One region of the Stenotrophomonas sp. STEN031 genome, then DNA from elsewhere that is predicted to be linked to it. Evidence: riboswitches for the same ligand, from Rfam matches in the RefSeq annotation. Region 1 holds a riboswitch; the other holds the start of a gene.

Region 1 (6,482 bases):
TGCGTCGGCAGCGCCGGCACGGTGGTCGGATGACCTTCGCCATCCAGCGCGATCATCACGAAGGTGCCTTTGGTGCAGAGCGCACGTTCGCCGTTGTGCAGGTCTTCGGCGATCAGTTCGACTTCCACATGCATCGAACTGCGGCCAACCTTGACCACCCGGCCGATGGTTTCCACCATCTGCCCGATGCGGATCGGCAGCTTGAAATCGACCTGGTCCGAGCGTGCGGTGACCACGGTGCAACGGGAATAACGGGCCGCAGCGAGAAATGCTGCCTTGTCCATCCACGCCAGCGCCTGGCCGCCGAACAGCGTGCCCATATGGTTGGTGTGGTTGGGGAAGACGATTTCCGCCATGCGGACTTCGACCGGCGGGTTGGTTTCGGGAATGGGGGTCATGGGGGTGTCACCTGTAAGTTGGCGCAGATGATACGCCCGCAAAGCTGTGCAGCTTGTGTACGCAGCTGCAGATAGCTTTTGTAGGAGCGGCGTGAGCCGCGAAGCCGATAAAGCCTCAGAAGCCTGCGACGCATCCCTCCCAAACCCTCCCCTTCACCTTCGGTGAAAGAGAGGGAGACCAGTAACGCCGCAGCACTTCGCTCTGCCCCCTCCCTTCGGCGCAGCCGAGGGGAGGGCTGGGGAGGGGTGCCTTTGCTGTTGAAGGTGGCTTCCGCCAAAAAACGGCAATCGAGCGCTACGTGTAGAGCCCAAAGCACCCCTCCCCAACCCTCCCCTGCGCTCCGCGCAAGGGAGGGAGACAAGCGCGCTTCGCGCACGGGAGAGCGTCGCTCAAAACGCCATATCGAACGCCACTTCACCCTGCACGCCGACCTGGTAGGCAGAGGCGCGGCGCTCGAAGAAGTTGGTCAGTTCCTGCACGTCCTGCAGCTCCATGAACGGCAGCGGGTTGCGCACGTTGTACTTCTTGGCCATGCCCAGTTTCAGGAAGTGGTTGTCGGCGCAATGCTGCAGGTACTGGCGCATGTCGCGGGTGGAAATGCCAGCCACTCCACCGGACAGCACGTCCTCGGCAAACTGCACTTCGCAGTCGATGGCCTCTTCCAGCATCTGGTAGACCTCCTGCTCCATCTTCGCGTCGAACAGGTCGGGTTCTTCGGCGCGGATCTTGCGTACGCACTCGAAGGCGAACTCCATGTGGCAGCTCTCGTCGCGGAACACCCAGTTGGTGCCCGAGGCCAAGCCCGGCAGCAGGCCGCGCGAACGGAAGTAATACACATAGGCAAACGCAGCAAAGAAGAACAGGCCCTCGATGCAGGCGGCAAAGCAGATCTGGTTGAGCAGGAACTGGCGGCGGTCCTCGCGGGTTTCCAGGCGCTTGGTCTCCTGCAGCGAGTCGATCCACTTGAAGCAGAAATCGGCCTTCTTCTTGATCGAGTCGATGTTCTCAACCGCGGCAAACGCCTTGAAGCGTTCTTCCGGATCCGGCAGGTAGTTGTCCAGCAGGGTCAGGTAGAACTGCACATGCAGCGCTTCTTCGTACAGCTGGCGCGACAGGTACATGCGCGCTTCCGGCGCATTGAGATGCTGGTACAGGTTCAGCACCAGGTTGTTCGACACGATCGAATCGCCGGTGGCGAAGAACGCGACCAGGCGGTGGATCAGGTGCTGGTCGGCCGGCGACATCTTCTGGTGCAGGTCGGTGATGTCGATCTGGAAATTGATCTCTTCCACCGTCCAGGTGTTCTTGATCGCGTTGCGGTACATCTCGTAGAAGTCCGGGTAACGCATCGGACGCAGGGTCAGCTCGAAACCAGGGTCCAGGAGCATCGGGCGCCGCCCTTGCACAGGAGTGAGTGAAGAGGAGTGAGAAGTGAGAGTAGCGGCCTGATCGATATCGGCTGACGAAGACATTTGGATTTTCCTTATTGGCTTTCTTTGTCCAGAGGAGAAATTGAGTAGACACTCATCTTCTGGAGGGGAAATGCATTACCGGCAAACCATCATCTGGCAAAAAACGATGCATCTGACGTTGGCGATATACCGGCTGGCACCACTGCTGCCGCGCGAGGAGGTCTACGGCATGCGTAGCCAGCTCACCCGGGCCGCCACCTCGGTACCGGCCAATATCGCCGAAGGTTGGACCCGTGAATCGAGCGCAGAGAAAGCACACTTCCTTGCCATCGCACACGGATCATTGGCTGAACTCGAAACTCTTTTGACCTTATGTGAACAGCTCGACTGGTTTCCAGTTGACCAGACTGCGGTACCCCGTAGCCTGATCAACGAAGCCAGCCGCATGCTGACCACCCTGCGGAGGAGGAGAAGGAGCGAGAAGTGAGGAAAATAACGAGAGAATGCAGCGCTTGCTTTGTTCCCTCTCACTCCTCGCGCCTCTTAACTCACTCCCGCTTTACTGGCAGGCCTCGCAGGCTTCCGGGTTTTCCAGCGAGCAGGCCACGGCTTCGACCGGGGTGTAGCTGCTGACCGTGGTCTTGGCGATCTTGGTGGCCGGACGCGAACGCAGGTAGTAGGTGGTCTTGATGCCCTTCTTCCATGCGTACATGTACATGGACGACATCGCACCGATGTTCGGGCTTTCCATGAACAGGTTGAGCGAGGCCGACTGGTCGATGTAGGCACCGCGGTCGGCAGCCATGTCGATCAGCGAGCGCATCGGCAGTTCCCAGGCGGTGCGGTAGATATGCCGCAGGGTTTCCGGGATCTGCGGCAGGTTCTGGATGGAACCGTCAGCGAGCTTGATCGCATCGCGCATTTCCGCCGTCCACAGGCCCAGCTGCTTCAGTTCGGCCACCAGGTGGCGGTTGATCTGCAGGAAGTCGCCGGACAGCGTCTCGCGCTTGAACAGGTTGGACACCTGCGGCTCCACGCATTCGTAGCAGCCGGCAATCGAGGCGATGGTGGCAGTCGGGGCGATGGCGATGATCAGCGAGTTGCGCAGGCCGTGCTGCTTGATGCGCTCACGCAGGGCGTCCCAGCGCGCGGTGTCTTCCGGCACCACATTCCAGGCGTCGAACTGCAGCTCGCCGTGGGCGGCGCGGGTATCGTTGAACGAGGGGTGTTTGCCACGTTCCTGGGCCAGCTCGCAGGACACTTCCAGGGCGTGGAAGTAGATGGTCTCGGCGATCTTGGCCGACAGCGCGCGGGCCGGTTCCGAATCAAACGCCAGGCGCTTGCGGAAGAACACGTCCTGCAGGCCCATGCAGCCCAGGCCAACCGGGCGCCAGCGCAGGTTGCCGCGGCGGGCGGTTTCAATCGGGTAGAAGTTCAGGTCGATCACACGGTCGAGCTGGCGCACGGCCAGGCGCACGGTCTCGGCCAGCTTCTCGAAATCGAAGTCGCCGTGTTCGTCGATGTGGTTGCCCAGGTTGATCGAACCCAGGTTGCAGACCGCGGTCTCGTCGTTGGAGGTGATCTCCAGGATCTCGGTGCACAGGTTGGACAGGTGGATCACGTTGCCGGCGCGCAGGGTCTGGTTGCTGGCCAGGTTGCACTTGTCCTTGAACGTCATCCAGCCATTGCCGGTCTCGGCCAGGGTGCGCATCATCCGCGAGTACAGCTTGCGGGCGGATACGCTCTTGCGGGCCTTGCCCTGCATTTCAGCCTGTACATAGGCCTGCTCGAAGGCCGGGCCGTACAGGTCGGTGAGCTCGGGCACCACGCGCGGGTCGAACAGCGACCATTCCTGGTCGGCCTCCACGCGCTGCATGAACAGGTCCGGCACCCAGTTGGCCAGGTTGAGGTTGTGGGTACGGCGCGAATCGTCACCGGCGTTGTCGCGCAGCTCGAGGAAGTCCTCGATGTCGGCGTGCCAGGTTTCCAGGTAGACGCAGGCCGCGCCCTTGCGCTTGCCGCCCTGGTTGACCGCTGCCACCGACGAATCCAGCGTCTTCAGCCACGGCACGATGCCGTTGGAGTGACCGTTGGTGGACTTGATCAGCGAGCCACGCGAACGCACGCGGGTATAGCTGACGCCGATGCCGCCGCTGAACTTGGACAGCTGGGCGATGTCGGCATAGCGGTCGTAGATGGATTCCAGCGAGTCCTGCGGCGAATCCAGCAGGAAGCACGAGGACAGCTGCTCGTGGCTGGTGCCGGCATTGAACAGGGTCGGGCTGGACGGCAGGTAGTCCAGGCTGCCCAGGCGCTGGTACAGCGCCAGTGCCTCGGGCACGTCCTCGCTCAGCGCGCTGGCGATGCGCAGGAAGAACTGCTGCGGGGTCTCGATGACCTTGCGCGTATGCGGATGCCGCAGCAGGTAGCGGTCATACATGGTGCGCAGGCCGAAGTAATCGAAGTTCAGGTCGTAGGCCGGGTCGATCGCATCGTTGAGCTTGCGTGCATTGACCTGCACGAAGTTGAGCAGGCGGTCGTTGATCAGGCCCACTTCGTGGCCACGGCCCACCGACTGCGAGAACGCATGGATTTCCTGCCCGGACACTTCCTTGGCGATGAAGTTGGCCAGCAGGCGCGCGGCCAGGCGGCCGTACTCGGGCTCTTCGCCGATCAGCAGGGCGGCGGTACGGATCGACAGCTCGTCCAGTTCCTGGGTGCTGGCGCCGTTGTACAGGCCGGAGATGGTGCGCGTGGCCACCCGCATCGGGTCCACCGCGTGCAGGCCTTCGCAGCAGCGCTGGATGGCACGGACAATCTTGTTGAGGTCTACCGGCTCGGTGCTGCCATTGCGCTTGGTCACGCTCATGGCGGTGGCGGTCGGCGGCGGGGTCAGTTCAAAACCGGCTTCAGCCGGAGCGACGTCAGTATGAGTGGCAGTCACGACGATGGTGTCCTTGCAAACGTTATGCACGCAGCTCCTGCCCGCGCAGGAAGCAGAGCCGGTACGGAGCAGCGAGCATGGAAGGACGGCGTCGCAGCAGCCGCGACTGCCCGCGACCCACGGGTCGGCAGCAGTACGGCACCACGTCACCAGCCGTCTTCCCCTCGAAGACACCGCAGCCGGCACCACGCGGTGTGCATCGCGTGGCTGTCGGCAGGTCTTCGGACTCATGGGCAGGAAGGCGGGGGCCTTCTCCTACTCCGCCGCTTCCCAAGGCCTGTGCCTCAGTGCTGTTGGCGGGGTCGTTCCCAATTACCGCTGCGGGGCAGTGCCGGACTAGCCTTGAAGGCATCACCGGCTTCCCTATTAATCCGACGGAAAATTCCGCCAGAACCGACGGGGCACAAGATAGTGGGGGTGTATGACAGGGTCAACACCAAATCTAGTATTTCTTTGCCAAGCCTTGCGGCACAAGGCCTGGACTGTCCGGCGCCCGGGCCGGACACTGCAGCCCGCTCGAACGGAGTGCGCAGTCAAGCCTTTTACAGAGTTTTTTTGTAGGGAAACCGCCTGAGTTGATAGCGTAAATTTCTGATGAAATTCCGGACGTGACTTCCGGCCTGCGCCAGCTGCGACAGGAGCCGCCAAGCTGCGTCCATGTTCACGGCAAGGGATCCATGCCATGCGCCTGTCTTCCATCGCGGTCTCGCTTACCCTGCTGCTGCCGCTGGCGGCCCAGGCCGGCACGGTCAAGGCGCCTGAGCTGTCCGCCGATCAATGCGGCGTATCCACCGACTACAACGTGCTGGTCGACGGCGGCGGCATCTGGCTGCGCCGCGATACGCTGCCCATGCGCGAGATCGTCTTCCACGACGGCCAGCTGAGCATCGACAACCGCATGCAGACGGTATCGCCCGCCGATGCACAACGTCTGCGCGCACTGGAGGATGGCGTGCGCCGGCTGATGCCGGCGGTGACCGGCATCGCCACCGAGTCCGTTGGCATCAGCTTCGATACCTTGGACTCGGTTTACGAAGGCCTCACCGGTAACGCCAACTCCCGCAAAGTGCGCAAGTTGCGCAAGGAGGCCGAGCGCTTTGTCGAACAGACCATCGGCCGCGGCCGCTGGGACCAGGACCTGTTCAATGAAGGTTTCGAAGCACGGGTGCAGGATGCCGCCGAGAGCCTGAGCAGCTCCATCGCCCGCAGCATGCTGTGGGCGGTATTCACCGGTGGCGGGGACAAGCTGGATGCGCGCGCAGACAAACTCGACGCCGAACTGGAGCAGCGTCTGGAAGGGCGCGCTGCCGCCCTGGAGCAGCACGTGCGCTCGCTGTGCACGCAGGTACAGGCGCTGGATAGGCTGCAGTCGGCACTGGAGTTCCGCCTCGATGGCCAGCCACTGCAGATGATGCGCGTGAGCGGCGATGACGCGACGATGGCGGTGCGCGAAGACCGCCAGGACGACAGCATTCCGTTACCCGCGCGGTAAAGCCCACCTCCTGTAGTGCCGAGCCATGCTCAAAGGAGGGGGCACAGCTCAGCCCTTCGGCAGCTGCGCCAGCTCCTCGCGCACCAGCTTCACCACCAGCTTGTCCAGGGTGTCGACCGAATAGTTCTCCACCTCATGCACGGTCTCGCTGCCCGGACCGCTGGAGGGATCACTGGCGTCCTTGTAGGTAAGGAAGATGAATCGCCCGCCGGTGTACTGCGCGATCTGCCGCTGC
Region 2 (6,482 bases), on a different contig from region 1:
GTAGTGGCTAGCCATGCTCGGCTGGGGCTTAACCGGTAACGCCCCAGCCGAGCATGGCTCGGCACTACAGAGGCGGGTTCTGAACAATTCATAATTTAATGTTGCACTGCGCCAATTCCGCGTTATGCTGCAACGCAACAAGACCCGCCGGATCACCTCGATGTCCGCTCAGTTCAACGACTTCAGCAGTTACACCCAGCAGTTCGCTGCTGCCGCCAACCGTGCCAACCGGCTCGCCTTGGAAAATGCTGAAAGCGTATTCGGCGTGCAGCTGCGCACCTTCGAGCGCAATACCACGGCCGCCACTGGCTTCCTCGGCGAACTGGCGCAGGCTGGCGTGCAGGCCGATCTGCAGGCATTGCTGCCCAAAGGCCTGCAGGTGGCACGCGACAACCTCGAGCGTCTGGCCAATGCCAACCAGGAAGTGCTCGGACTGAGCCTGAAGACCGGCGAGGCTTTGGGTGAATTGGTCCGCCAGCCCTTCGTCGACGCTGCCGGCAAGGGCAGCCGCAAGACCCGCTGAACCCCACACAGCATTTGCGCGGTCCCTCCCCCGCGCAATCCCGGACCCGGTAGCTCCCCTCCCGCTACCGGGTCTTTTTTTTGCCTGCGATCCAGCATTCCATTGCCAAGGGCTGCGCTCGGCGGCAGCGGCTGGCAAACTCGACGACCACGCAGCGGCTAGACTCTTACGATGTTCAACACCGACACCCTCACCGGCAGCAAGCCGGAACAATACGCCCAGCTGCTGGCCCAGGCCCGCGCTCTGGTCCATGGCGAAGCCGACCGTATTGCCAACGCTGCCAATCTGTCGGCGCTGGTCTACCACGCGCTGCCGCAGCTCAACTGGGTGGGGTTCTACTTCTATGACGGCAAGGAGCTGGTAGTCGGCCCGTTCCAGGGCTTGCCGGCCTGCGTGCGCATTCCCCTGTCCAAGGGCGTGTGCGGCGCCGCGGCCAGCAGCCGCCAGACCCAGCGCATCGAGGACGTGGATGCCTTCCCCGGCCATATCGCCTGTGACTCGGCCTCGCGCTCGGAGCTGGTGGTGCCCTTGGTTCACAACGGCGCGTTGGTCGGCGTATTCGATATCGACAGCCCGGTGATCGCCCGCTTCGACGCGGATGATCAACTGGGGCTGGAAGCCATCGCGCAGGTATTTGTCGAGGCGCTGCAGTGAGCGCGCCCAAGCTGCGCAATATCGGCCCCAAGAGTGCAGCCTGGCTGCGTCAGGTTGGTTTGCGCAGCGAGCAGGATTTGAGTGCGATTGGCCCAGTTGCAGCGTTCATGAAAGTGCGCCGCGCCGGCTTCAAGCCCAGCCTCAACCTGCTGTATTCACTGGAGGGCGCCTTGGTCGGCTGCCATTGGCAGGAAATACCCGAGGCGCGTCGCCAGCAGCTGGTCGCCGAATATGAAGTCGCCGCTGGCGCGCTGCCCACCACGCGTGCAGGCCAACAGGCCGGGCCGGTGCATGAAACGCATATGCAGGCCGAAGCTGATGAAGAAGAAGCCCGCGAGATCCGCTTCGAGGACTGAGCCTCACCAGAGGCTTTTGTGGGAACGGCGTTAGCCGTGAAGCTGGCCATTCTTCAGATCGCGCACTGCGTGATTCCGGATGCAGCGGTGGCTTCGCGGCTTACGCCGCTCCCACAATGTCTGCGGGCAGCGGTGCGAGGACCACCAGCGCCAACAACAGCAAGGTCTCCACAACCTCGACGCTGGCCCCCAGGCCATCGCCGGAGATGCCGCCGAGCTTGCGCGTCCACCACACGGCCACCAGCGGCACCAGCAGCAGCGCCAGCAACAACGGCCAAGCAAACACCACGCTGATCGCGGCAAGCAACACCGCCCACACCCACATCGCCGATGGCCGCAGCTGCCAGGAAAAGCGCTCACCCATACCATCACCATGCAGCGAAGGTATGCGCTGGCTCCACCACAAGGTGCCCCAGCGCGCCCACGCCGGCACCAGCACGATGCCGAACCACAACGGCCCCACCGCAAGCTCGGTCAACAGCACGAACTTGAGCAGCAGCTGCATGATCAGCGTGACCACACCGAACACGCCCATATGCGGATCTTTGAGCACTTCCAGAAAACGCTGCGGGTTGCGATGTGCGGCGCCGAAGGCATCGGCGACATCGCCCAGGCCATCCAGGTGCAGAGCGCCGGTCACCCACACCCACATCAACAAGGTCAGCACACCGGCCAACCACGGTCGGTCCGCCAAGCCATACAAGGGCAACGCCAGCAATGCGCCGATGATGGCGCCGACCAAGGGGTAGTACACCGCCGACCTGCTCAGGTCTTCCTGGCGGAAGTCGCGCACCTGCGGTGTCGGCAGCCGGGTCAGGAACTGGATGGCAAGGATCAGGCGGCGTCCAATCATGGTTGTCGCAACTCCAGCAGTTCGCCCCACAACTGGCCGTCTTCGCCGCGCTCCACGCGCAGGCGCACGCGGGTGCCGTAATCGATGCGCATCGCCCACAGCGACGACAGGCTCATGCCGCAGACGCGCGATACCACCAACCGCAACACGCCGGCATGGCTGACCACCAGCACCGGTTGACCGTCGCCATCGTCTTCGTCCACCAAGCGATGCAGCTGCTCTTCAACGCGTGCCTGGAACTGCTGCCAGGATTCGCCGTTGGGCGGCACCACATCGTGCGGCTCGCTATAGAACCCGGCCAATTGCTCGGCCGGCAGTTCATCGAAATGCAATCCGTCCCAATCGCCGAAGTCGAGCTCGGCCCAATCCGGGTGGATCTCGCAGAACTGATTGCTGCCGGCCACCAGCGCATGCGCGGTGTCCAGCGCGCGCCGGCGCGGCGAACTGATCACCCGGCTCCAGCCGATGCCGGCATGGCAGCGGTACAGCGCATCCATCGCGCCTTCGATCAAGGGCGGATCAGTACGACCATCGAGATGGCCGGCACGTCCAGTAGAGGCGTGTCGTAGCAGGTCGAGAATCATCGTCCGACACCACGATCGGCAACAGCTGCCTCGGCGAACGTCGCCATGCTGTTGTGCAGGGCGCAGGCCATGCGCACCAGCGGCAACGCGAGCGCGGCACCGGAGCCTTCGCCAAGGCGCAGGTCCAGTGACAGCAGCGGCTGCGCCTGCAGTGCCTCCAGCAAGCGGATGTGACCACGTTCGGCAGACTGATGCGAGAACAGCAGCCATGGCCGCAGGCTGGGATTGATGCGTACTGCTGCCAATGCCGCAGCAGAGACGATGAAGCCATCCACCAACACAGGGATGCGCCGTTGCGCAGCGGCAATCACCGCCGCGCTGATCGCTGCGATTTCCAATCCACCCACGCGCTGCAGTGCCTCGCAAGCAGGGGACTCCGCTGCATTGATCGCTTCGCCGTGCAGACCCAGCGCACGTGCGATCAGGTTCTTCTTCTGCACCATGCGCACCGCATCCAGCCCGGTGCCAGCACCTACCAACTCCTCCAGCGGCAACGGCCCAAGCACGGCAGCGATGGCACTGGCTGCGGTGGTATTGCCGATGCCCATCTCACCGAACACCAGTAGATCGGCACCGTCGGCACAAGCAGCCTCCACCGCGCGGCGACCCGCATCGAATGCAGCCTCCAGATCGGCGGCTGACATCGCCGGGCCCGTACTGAAATCAGCAGTGCCATGCAGGGTCTTGGCACTGACCACGCCGGCAATCGCAGTGGTGGCGCGGCTGCCCACATCCCACACGTGCAGCGGCAAGCCCAGTTCGCGCGCCAGCACCGCAATGGCAGCACCGCCGCCGGCAAAGTTGTGCAGCATCTGCACCGTCACTTCGGCCGGGTAAGCCGACACGCCCTGCGTGGTCACGCCGTGATCGCCAGCGAACACCACCACCGGCACGCGCTGCGCCACCGGCTGGTCCACGCCTTGCAGCGCAGCCAGTTCAACGGCCAATGTCTCCAGACGACCGAGGGCGCCTTCTGGCTTGGTCAACTGGCGCTGGCGCAGCAGGGCGCGCTGTCGGTATTCCTGCGAAGGCTGGCCGCAGGCCTGCCCGTACCATGTTTCTGTCACGACACTTCCGATACTGCGTTTGCAGCGCGCATTCTAGCCATTCAGCAACAGTGCTGCGCAGGGCGTGTTTCGCCAGCCCGCAATCAAATCGAACTCACGCAACACGTAGCCCGGGTAAGCGCAGCGCACCCGGGAACGAGTTTGCAGCACCGCTGCAAGCCTGCGGCGCCATGAGCTCCCCGGGTGCGCTGACGCTTACCCGGGCTACGTTGAGCTGCGGTTGCAGACACTGCGCCATGCCGGCCGTTGCCGCCCATTCCGGCAAGGTGGGCCGCAATGGCATAGAATGCGCGCACTTTCGGGTGACCGACCGGCATTGCCGGCCGGTTGAAACGGGAAGCCGGTGCCGCGCACTGCTGGAACTCCAGCCTGTCGCCATTCCGGCACTGCCCCCGCAACGGTAAGCAGGACAAGTCCAGACATGGCGCCACTGTGCACGGCACGGGAAGGCGTCTGGACGGAAGCGGCACACGCCGCCTCGCCTGCGAGTCCGGAGACCGGCCCGGAAGCCGACTGGTTGCGATGCGGAGGGCATGGCGGCGGCTGTAGCGCCGTGTGCGCCGCCTCCGTCTTCTCCCTCTTCTGGCAGCCTCCCCAATCCGCCTGCACGGGAGCGTGCAGGCCCAGGAGCTTCCATGAAACTGTCTTACCACACCCTTTCGCTCGCCCTTGCCCTGGCATTGCCGGGCGTTGCCGCCGCGCAGAACGCACCGACCGAGCTGGACGACGTCACCGTCACCGCAACCCGTACCCCGGTCTCCATCGAGAACAGCGTGGTGCCGGTGCAGGTCATCGACCGTGCACAGATCGACCACAGCCAGGCCAACTCGCTGCAGGACCTGCTGCGCGGCCGCGCCGGCCTGGACTTCGCCAACCAGGGCGGCAACGGCAAGATCACCTCGCTGTTCCTGCGTGGCAGCAACTCCAACCAGGTGCTGGTGCTGGTGGACGGCGTGCGCGTGGCCTCGGCCACCAGCGGCATGGCCGCCCTGCAGGACCTGCCGGTTGACCAGATCGAACGCATTGAAATCGTGCGCGGCCCGCGTTCGAGCCTGTACGGCTCCGAGGCCATCGGCGGCGTGATCCAGATCTTCACCCGCAACGCCGGCCAGGGCCTGCAGCAGAACCTGGCGATCACCGCCGGCAGCAACAACCTGCGCCAGGTCAGCGCCGGCTTCAGCAACCGCGGTGAGCGCGGCTGGATCTCGGCCCAGGGCGGTTACCAGAAGACCGACGGCATCAACGCCTGCCGCGGCACCGCCGCTGGCTGGGGCGCCGGCTGCTACGCCGATGAGCCGGATCGCGATGGCTACCGCAACACCTCCATCAACGTGCGCGGTGGCTATGCCCTGACCGACACGCTGAGCCTGGAAGGCCATGTACTCAACGCCGACAGCTTCAACGAATACGACGGCAGCATTTTCGGCGGCAACGAAGCCGACAACCGCCAGCAGGTCTACGGTGCAAAGCTCGCCTGGGCTGCATCGGACAGCTTCCGCCTGAGCGCACAGGTTGGCCGCAACCGCGACCAGGCCGACAACTACTTTGCGGATGCCAGCACCGGCACCCGCAGCTTCGCCAGCGCCTTCGATACCCGCCGCGATACCGCCAGCGTGCAGGGTGACTTCACCATCGCCGAAGGCCAGCAGATCACCGCCGGTGCCGATTGGCAGAACGACAAGGTCACCAGCTCCACCGCCTTCGACATCGACCAGCGCGACAACCTCGGCGTGTTTGCCGAGTACCAGGGCCAGTTCGGCGCGCACTCGCTGCAGGCCAGCGTGCGCAACGACGACAACGAGCAGTTCGGCAACCACACCACGGGCAGCCTGGGCTACGGCTTTGCCTTCGGTAACGGCTTCCGCCTGACCGCCAGCGCCGGCACCGGCTTCAAGGCACCGACCTTCAACGACCTGTATTACCCGGGCTTCAGCAACCCGAACCTGAAGCCGGAAGAATCCAAGAGCCTGAACCTCGGCATCGCGCAGTACGCCGACAACTGGAACTGGACCTTCAATGCCTACGAAACCCGCGTCGACCAGCTGATCGGCTATGACAGCAACTTCGACCTGGTCAATGTTGCCGAAGCCCGCATCCGCGGTGCCGAGCTGACCGGCTACCTGTCGCTGGCCGGTTTCGACATCAACGCCCAGGCCAGCTTCACCGACCCGCGCGACCACACCTCCGGCGCTGCCACCTATGACAACCTGCTGGCCCGCCGCGCGCGCACCAGCGGTCGTCTGGACGTGGACAAGAGCTTCGGTCCGCTGCGTCTGGGCGTGACCGCTGCCGGCAGTGGCCATCGCTTCGACAACGCTGCCAACACCGTTCGCCTGGCCGGCTACGGCACCATGGATGTGCGCGTTGAATACGCCATCAACGACGCATGGAGCGTGCAGGCCAAGGCCGCCAACGTGTTCGACCGCGAGTACGAAACCGTTGCCT

The links. Region 1 has a riboswitch for cobalamin ahead of ACVOLQ_RS05470 (ribonucleoside-diphosphate reductase subunit alpha). Riboswitches for the same ligand answer to the same signal wherever they lie in the genome.
Region 2: it holds a riboswitch for cobalamin, as region 1 does, so the genes downstream of both, btuB (TonB-dependent vitamin B12 receptor) here and ACVOLQ_RS05470 (ribonucleoside-diphosphate reductase subunit alpha) in region 1, are expected to answer to the same signal.

Annotation. Positions count from the first base shown of each region.
Region 1 is NZ_JBRREA010000008.1:62,482-68,963, reverse strand. Features, by position in the region: gene ACVOLQ_RS05485 (acyl-CoA thioesterase) at 1-398, opposite strand, end outside; gene ACVOLQ_RS05480 (ribonucleotide-diphosphate reductase subunit beta) at 789-1,787, opposite strand; gene ACVOLQ_RS05475 (four helix bundle protein) at 1,942-2,298, shown strand; gene ACVOLQ_RS05470 (ribonucleoside-diphosphate reductase subunit alpha) at 2,371-4,680, opposite strand; cobalamin riboswitch at 4,952-5,168, opposite strand; gene ACVOLQ_RS05465 (DUF2884 family protein) at 5,438-6,247, shown strand; gene ACVOLQ_RS05460 (VWA domain-containing protein) at 6,296-6,482, opposite strand, start outside.
Region 2 is NZ_JBRREA010000007.1:126,260-132,741, reverse strand. Features, by position in the region: gene ACVOLQ_RS05175 (phasin family protein) at 161-523, shown strand; gene ACVOLQ_RS05170 (GAF domain-containing protein) at 695-1,177, shown strand; gene ACVOLQ_RS05165 (TfoX/Sxy family protein) at 1,174-1,533, shown strand; gene cobS (adenosylcobinamide-GDP ribazoletransferase) at 1,634-2,386, opposite strand; gene ACVOLQ_RS05155 (histidine phosphatase family protein) at 2,383-2,970, opposite strand; gene cobT (nicotinate-nucleotide--dimethylbenzimidazole phosphoribosyltransferase) at 2,967-4,037, opposite strand; cobalamin riboswitch at 4,321-4,557, shown strand; gene btuB (TonB-dependent vitamin B12 receptor) at 4,673-6,482, shown strand, end outside.